DNA from 2 places in the Priestia sp. ABM2_011 genome. Region 1 is predicted to be linked to the other one. Evidence: riboswitches for the same ligand, from Rfam matches in the RefSeq annotation. Region 1 holds a riboswitch; the other holds the start of a gene.
The links. Region 1 has a riboswitch for S-adenosylmethionine ahead of mtnW (2,3-diketo-5-methylthiopentyl-1-phosphate enolase). Riboswitches for the same ligand answer to the same signal wherever they lie in the genome.
Positions count from the first base shown of each region.

Region 2: another riboswitch for S-adenosylmethionine. It lies ahead of ACXAE4_RS08125 (hypothetical protein); the one in region 1 lies ahead of mtnW (2,3-diketo-5-methylthiopentyl-1-phosphate enolase).

Region 1 is NZ_JBSWUB010000001.1:4,058,901-4,062,922, reverse strand. It holds gene ACXAE4_RS21600 (carbon-nitrogen family hydrolase) at 1-741, opposite strand, end outside; gene ACXAE4_RS21595 (pyridoxal phosphate-dependent aminotransferase) at 854-2,026, shown strand; SAM riboswitch class I at 2,157-2,263, shown strand; gene mtnW (2,3-diketo-5-methylthiopentyl-1-phosphate enolase) at 2,344-3,588, shown strand; gene ACXAE4_RS21585 (2-hydroxy-3-keto-5-methylthiopentenyl-1-phosphate phosphatase) at 3,585-4,022, shown strand, end outside.
Region 2 is NZ_JBSWUB010000001.1:1,547,808-1,551,829, reverse strand. It holds gene ACXAE4_RS08140 (TerD family protein) at 1-96, shown strand, start outside; gene alaP (alanine permease AlaP) at 162-1,565, opposite strand; gene ACXAE4_RS08130 (DUF1540 domain-containing protein) at 1,882-2,040, opposite strand; gene ACXAE4_RS08125 (hypothetical protein) at 2,141-2,485, opposite strand; SAM riboswitch class I at 2,549-2,650, opposite strand; gene ACXAE4_RS08120 (hypothetical protein) at 2,772-3,041, shown strand; gene ACXAE4_RS08115 (GNAT family N-acetyltransferase) at 3,080-3,526, opposite strand; gene ACXAE4_RS08110 (hypothetical protein) at 3,608-4,022, opposite strand, start outside.

The DNA of each region.
Region 1 (4,022 bases):
TTTACGAATTTCTTTTACAAGTTCCAGGTTAACGTCGGCACTTAAAAGTTCTTCGCTATCGCCAGCTTCAGCGATTATTTCTCCCCACGGATCGATGACTAAGGAATGTCCGGCAAATGTGTTATTAGGATCTTGGCCTACACGATTACACGCGATTACATAGCATTGATTTTCGATTGCGCGGCTAATGAGCAGTGCTTTCCAATGGGCAAGTCTTGGAGCCGGCCACTGAGCAACAACAAATAAGACTTCTGCTCCGCTGCTAGTATGCACGCGAATCCATTCTGGAAAACGAATATCGTAACAAATAACTCCTGCGCATAAAGACTGTTCAAGTGTAAAAAGATTTTTTGCTGTTCCTGCTTCTAGATAGAGGTGCTCATCCATTAATTTAAATAAGTGCAGCTTACTGTATTGTGATACTTCACGACCTTTTCGGTCAAAAATATACATCGTATTTGTGACGCCTTGCTCTGTTTTTTTCGCGATCGAACCTGCCACAATATTTACTTCGTTCGTTTTAGCAAATTGAGAGATTAATTGCTTGGCCTGCTGTCCTTCATCATCGGCAATTTCGTCTAGCCGCGTCAAATCATAAGCTGTATCCCATAGCTCAGGAAGCACAAGGATGTCAGGGTTTTCTTTTAGAGCTTCCGTCATTTTTTGTTGAATATATTTTCGGTTTTTAGTTGGGTTTCCAAACGCAATATCAAGCTGCAAACACGTGATTTTTACACTCACTTTATCATCCGTCCTTTTTTTAGTAGTTGAAAAAAATGACTTTACAAGTTGAGTATTACAATATATTATTTGTGACTAGAATTTCAAGAATTTTTTGAGAAGGTGTGCGATGATGAAACAATTTGAGCAATCGGAACTATTAAAAAGTTTACCAAAACAATTTTTTGCATCACTTGTAGGCAAGGTAGGAAAAGTAATGGCCCAAGGGCACGACGTTATTAACTTAGGGCAGGGAAATCCTGATCAGCCTACTCCTTCACATATTGTAGAAACACTCCAAAAAGCAAGTGCTAATCCTATGCATCATAAATATTCTCCATTTCGGGGGCACCAGTTTTTAAAAGAGGCCGTTGCGACTTTTTATAAACGAGAATATGGCGTTGATGTGGATCCTGAAAAAGAAGTAGCTATTTTGTTTGGCGGGAAGGGTGGACTTGTAGAAATTCCGCAGTGCTTATTAAACCCTGGAGATACGGTGCTGGTTCCGGATCCTGGATATCCTGATTACTGGTCTGGAGTAGAGCTTGCAAAAGCAAAGATGGAAGTGATGCCGCTCACGGCTGAAAATCATTTTCTGCCCGTATACGAAGAGATAGGTGAACGTGCTAAAGAACAGGCAAAGCTCATGTTTTTAAACTATCCGAATAATCCTACCGGTGCAGTGGCAACGGCAGAATTTTTTGAAGACACCGTGGCGTTTGCTGCCAAGCACGATATTTGTGTGGTACACGACTTTGCCTACGGAGCCATTGGATTTGATGGTAAAAAGCCAATCAGCTTTTTACAGACTCCTGGTGCAAAAGAGACGGGAATTGAAATTTATACTCTTTCTAAAACGTATAACATGGCGGGATGGCGAGTTGGATTTGCTGTAGGAAATGAAAGTGTAGTAGAAGCTATTAATCTTCTTCAAGATCATATGTATGTCAGCCTCTTTGGAGCGGTTCAAGAGGCAGCAGCGGCAGCTCTGTTAGAATCTCAACAATGTGTGAATGATTTAGTTAAGCGCTATGAATCTAGACGCAATACCTTTATTCAAGGGCTTCAAGAAATTGGTTGGGACGTTACATCTCCAGCGGGTTCCTTTTTTGCATGGCTAAAAGTTCCTAAAGGATATACTTCTGAACAATTTTCAGATTTACTTCTTGAAAAAGCCCACGTTGTAGTGGCACCTGGAGTAGGCTTCGGAACATATGGTGAAGGCTATGTGCGCGTAGGACTGCTGACGGATGAAGAGCGCATGAGAGAAGCTGTATCTCGAATAAAAAAATTAAATTTATTTTAAAAACGCATTGACAATCCTTTTTGAGTTGGCTTAATATGTAAGAAGTTAACGAGATTAATAACCGATAAATCCTAGCGGTATTTTTTATTTAGTATATAATCTACGAATTCAATTTAAATAAATAGCAACTTTCTTATTAAGAGTAGGTGGAGGGACTAGCCCGATGAAGCCCGGCAACCGACTTAACGCATGTTAAGCACGGTGCTAATTCTTGCAGCAGCAGCTGAGAGATAAGAAGAGCAACGAAAGCCTCTTCTTAATCACAGAAGAGGTTTTTTTTATTAACGATATTAAACAGCAAGGGAGTTTTTAGCATAATGAGTGAAATCGTTGCAAGCTACTTACTACATGACAATAAAGGAAATTTTCATAAAAAAGCGGAAGGAATCGCTTTAGGACTAACCGTCGGCTCATGGACAGATCTGCCGCTTTTAGATCAACAGCAGCTTCAAAAGCATAAAGGGCGCGTCGTATCCGTAACTGAGCTTCAAGACTGCGAACGTGTTAACGGATATTTAGGCGGAGAGGTTAAGCAGGCTATTGTCAAAATTGCTTATCCTACTGCCAACTTTTCAAGAGATTTACCGGCTATTTTAGTTACGGTTTTCGGAAAACTATCACTTGATGGAAAAGTGAAATTATTAGACTTGGATTTTCCTGATGAATTATTAGCTGAATTCCCAGGACCGCGCTTTGGAATAGAAGGTATACGAGAGAAACTAGGCGTTTATGACCGTCCGCTTGTGATGAGTATTTTTAAAGGCGTGATTGGAAGAGACATGACGTACTTAACAACTCAGCTGCGTGAGCAAGCGCTTGGCGGAGTGGATTTGGTTAAAGACGACGAGATTTTGTTTGATAGTGAACGAACACCTTTTGAAACTCGCGTTACAGAAGGAAAAAAAGTACTGAATGACGTATACGAAAAAACGGGACACCGCACGCTGTATGCTGTTAATTTAACGGGACGAACGTTTGAATTAAAAGAAAAAGCGAGAAAAGCAGCTGAGCTAGGAGCCGATGCTCTTTTATTCAACGTATTTGCTTACGGGTTAGACGTACTGCAGGCACTTCGAGAAGATGATGAAATTAACTTGCCGATTATGGCACACCCAGCTGTTAGCGGAGCGCTTACGCCATCAGAGTTTTACGGTTTTTCAAATTCATTACTGCTTGGAAAACTATTGCGCTTAGCCGGAGCAGATTTCTCACTGTTTCCATCACCATACGGAAGCGTAGCGCTTTCTCTTGAAGATACGACAGGCATTGCCTACGAATTAACGCGTCCTGTGTACAAATATAAGCAGACTTTCCCGGTTCCTTCAGCAGGAATTCATCCTGGAATGGTACCGCAGCTTGTGAAAGACTTTGGAATCGACAGCATTATTAATGCAGGAGGCGGAGTTCACGGTCATCCAGACGGCGCTATCGGAGGAGGAAAAGCATTCCGTTCGGCGATAGATGCAGTACTCTCTCATCAAACACTAGCCGAAAAAGCGGAAGAATCAAAAGAGTTGCAAAAAGCTTTGCAACTATGGGGAACAGTAGAGGTGAAAGCATGACATCGTTAAAAATCTTTTGTGACTTTGATGGAACAATCACAAATAGCGATAACATTATTGCTATTATGAAACAATTTGCTCCTCCGGAGTGGGAAAGTATTAAAGACGACGTGCTAGCACAGCGCGTCTCCATTCAAGAAGGAGTAGGGCAAATGTTTGCCTTGCTTCCCGTGGAATTAAAGGAAGATATTATTTCTTATATTTTAGAGACGTCTGCTATTCGAGATGGATTTGATGATTTTATTGCCTATACAAAAGAGCATCATATTCCGCTTTATATTGTAAGCGGAGGAATTGACTTTTTTGTAAAACCGCTTTTGGGAAATCGAGTTGCAGAGGAAATGCTCTACTGCAACGGATCTGATTTTTCCGGTGAGCATATTTCCATTACGTGGCCTCATACATGTGATAAACAGTGTACAAATGACTGCGGC
Region 2 (4,022 bases), 2.5 Mb from region 1:
GTCCATGACAAACAAAAAGCTGACACTATTTATTCGCTTGATGAAGGTGTTACTCCTTATGATATTGAAACAATTATTGAAACCTATCTAAACTAATTATTTATAGGAAAGTAAGAACAAATAAACGAAAAGACCTCTTTCCAAGAAAGAGGTCTTTTCGTTTACTTCACTAGCTTTTGCTCAGTCCCAGCTGAACCTTGACTTCGTTTATGAAATCCTTTTGCGTAGTACGCAATAATAAGACCGATAAACCATAGTGGTCCGATAACAACTGCAATTCTTGTATCTGGATTGTACGCCATAAGAACAACCACCAGCGCTAGGAACGCAAGTGACACATAAGACGTTAACGGAAATAAAGGCATTTTGTATTTTAACTTTGCCTCTTCACCTTTTTTTAGCGTTTTGCGATACTTAATTTGAGAAAGCAAAATAATTCCCCAAGTCCAAATCGCACCGAATGTTGCAATGCTTGTTACCCACGTAAATACTTTGGCAGGCACAATGTAGTTTAACGCTACTCCGACTAATAACGCACCCGCTGATGCTAAAACAGCTTTTCCAGGTACGCCGCCTTTTGTCAGCTGACCGTATCCTTTTGGAGCTTCTCCGTGCTCTGCTAAGTTAAACAGCATACGGCCTGTACTAAAAATACCGCTGTTACAAGAAGAAAGAGCTGCTGTTAGCACCACAAAGTTAATAATGCCTGCCGCTGCTGGAATCCCGATTTTTTCAAATGTTAATACAAACGGGCTTCCCTGTGAACCAATTTCTTGCCAAGGATAAATCGACATAATGACAAATAATGCACCAACGTAGAAAATAAGAATACGCCAAAAGACCGAATCAATCGCTCTTGCTAGAGATTTTTCTGGATTTTTCACTTCTCCCGCGGTAACGCCGATCATTTCAATTCCTAAATATGCAAACATAACCATTTGCAGCGACAGTAAAATACCTTTGAATCCGTTCGGGAACAGCCCGCCGTTGTCCCATAAGTTTTTAATACCCGTCGCAACGCCGCCGTTCCCGATTCCAAACACAATCATTAATAATCCAACGGCAATCATTAACACAATCGCTAAAATTTTAATAAGTGCAAACCAAAATTCCAGTTCACCATATGCCTTAACAGCTAAGAAGTTAACTGTTGTCATGATGACAAGCGCCGATAACGCCCAAATCCAGTTTGGTACATCCGGATACCAATATCCCATATAAATACCAACGGCTGTAATTTCAGCCATACATGTTACAACCCATAAAAACCAGTAGTTCCAACCTGTTAGATAACCAGCAAGGGGCCCTAAATAGTCGCGCGCGTACTTGCTGAATGAACCTGCAACAGGTTTTTGAATCGCCATTTCTCCAAGTGCTCTCATAATAAAAAACATAATCATTCCGCTAAATCCATACGCCAATAATATTCCCGGCCCTGCTAATTTAATAGCAGATGCAGATCCAAGAAACAGCCCTACCCCTATGGCTGCTCCTAAGGACATCAGCGTCACATGTCTTTCTTCTAACCCGCGTTTCAATTCTTTCCCCTGAGTTTTCCCCTGCATAAACGTCTCCCCTTTTTCCAATCTGTCAAAACGAGATGAATACAGCTTTTTTGTTAGCGCTTTCATATAAATTTATGCTAAAAGTCAGCTAGGCTGTATATTTGTATTCTATCACCTTTCTCTCGTTTTTCTTTTGTCGAAAAACAAAAAAATTATCGTATCATTTTGTTTAAACGCACAATTAGACGTAGACACTGCTTTTTTACTATGTATTTATTATCGCACCTAAGTAATAGTATTTTTTTAAAAATAGAAAAACGCCGACTCAACTCCGTCAGCGCATCGTTCATTTTATGCTTTTTTATAAAACTAGCATTTATCTCGCGGGTTCAAAAGTTTTACAGCCAGGTTCTTCCGTTTCAGAAACATGGTGACTACTTTCAGGACTCACAACGTAAATGGACTCTGCACTGCATTTATTTCCCGATTTCCAATACATGCACTCATTCACTTCACATAATACACCTTGGGCCACTGTTATCCCTCCTTTTTTTGTCTTATCTATTTACTACCCGAAATAGAACGCTTCTAACATTTACATGCAAAAAAACCGCTTGTTTATCAAGCGGATCCTTTTACTGCGTGTGTTCAACATACTGTTTTTTAGCTAAATATAATTCACGACTCAGCGTGATCCGCCGTTCTCTCAAGTTCCTTAATTTAACTTGAAACTGTTCATTAGTTGGCTCTTCTTGAATTAAGCGATACGTAAAAGAAATATCTTCATTTAACTGTTTAAAATCTTCCCATATTTCTTGAACGAGTGCGGATTGTTTGTCTTCAAATGAACGATTTTGCTTCGTTTTTAGCGCGGCTAAAATTTCCTGCTGCCACGTTTCGTCTTTTAGTTCTTTTGCTAACAAGTATAGATCTAAATAATCATCAACGCTTAGCGCCTGTTGTGTATTTTTCAATGTCATCACCTTTTCTATACGAAATGTTTCTTCCTAAGAAGAGGATTTCATCATAGAAAAAGATTCCTCTTCTTATCTGTCAGAGCTAGGCTATGCTGGAATTAGCACCATTCAATGATTGTGGTTGCTGAGGCTTCAAAGGGCCAGTCCCTCCACCTCTCTAGATAAGAATATTTCGCTTTTAAATTATTTCTGACTATTCTAATATGTTTTATAGGTTACGTCAATAGCTTTTCAATAAAAAGAAAAAAGAAGTAAAATATGGTATGATTTTATAAAGGATGGTGAGCACATGAAACGATATATGTTATCTGCTTTTTTGGGAAGCTTGCTGCTGCTTCTTAGCATTGCTTTTTCATCTACTTTCCACGTTGCAATTGTCAAAACAACCGGAAGCATTGGAGGGATTATTTTAGCAGCGGCGGCTTTAGTTATGAACGCGCTTGAAGATCCCCCTCCTCAGGTAATACAGGTGCCGGAGCTGTTGAATCACTGGATAAAAGCACCGTTTGGGCTACTTATTTGCTTTTACTTTCATTACCGAACCTCATCGCATGTATAACATCTTATGTTTTATGGACTCGCTGACATTCACCAACATTACGGACGTTTTGCCACCTGTAGGCTCATTGATATTTGTTTATCTACAAATCCAAGTTCACGGTACACATGCTGTGCAAAATTCCCAGCATGAACGCTGAGTCTGATTTCAGGGTATCCTTTGATAGACAATTCATCAATTGCTTTTTGCATTAACGGCTTGGCTAGACCTTGCCCGCGGTATTCTGGTAAAACATATAACTCGTAGATAAAGCCAATTTCTGCTTTTGAAAAGAAGTCGGCAGATGGACCGACAAAAACCCAGCCTGCAAGTTTATTTTCTTGTCTAGATACTAAATAATAACACCCTTTTTCAAGGGCATTATCAATTAGTTCATTTACGCGTTCAGTTGACGGTTGAAACTGATGCGTTGTTCCTTCAAACAGCGCATCAGCAGATTTCGTCCGAATTTCCTGTATTTCTTCTTCAGTAGCTTTTGCAATCATCACAATCTCTCCTTTCGTGTTCGTTTTCCACATACAGAGATAAATTCCTGCAAAAAAAAGTCTTCGCCTAAGCGAAGACTTTTATTTAAATTCAAAATGTTCTTGATGGTTGCCTTGTTCATCCGTCCAGTTAATCATGATGTCTAAGCCTGCCGCTTTTCCAGGAACAGCAAAATTGGCATAGCGAAAACGCTGACCGCTTTTGCTTAAGTTAGACCTTTCAATAGGAGAAAACAAGCTGTATTTCGCCTTATTTTTTCCTTCGTGCCTAAAAGCTTGGACCTGCACACGCTCTACGTCTTTTCCAATGTTTTCAACGGTTAATCCATATGTATGATAGACGTTATTTTTCCACTTTAGCTGATTATCTCCCGTCATGCTCGCTTTTGTCAGTTCGACCGACCATTGTTCAGATGATTTCTTCATTGGAAGTTTCTCAATCGAAAGAGCGCTGACATGAATGGTTGCAAAAGCAAGCCAAACAAAACAAAAAGTG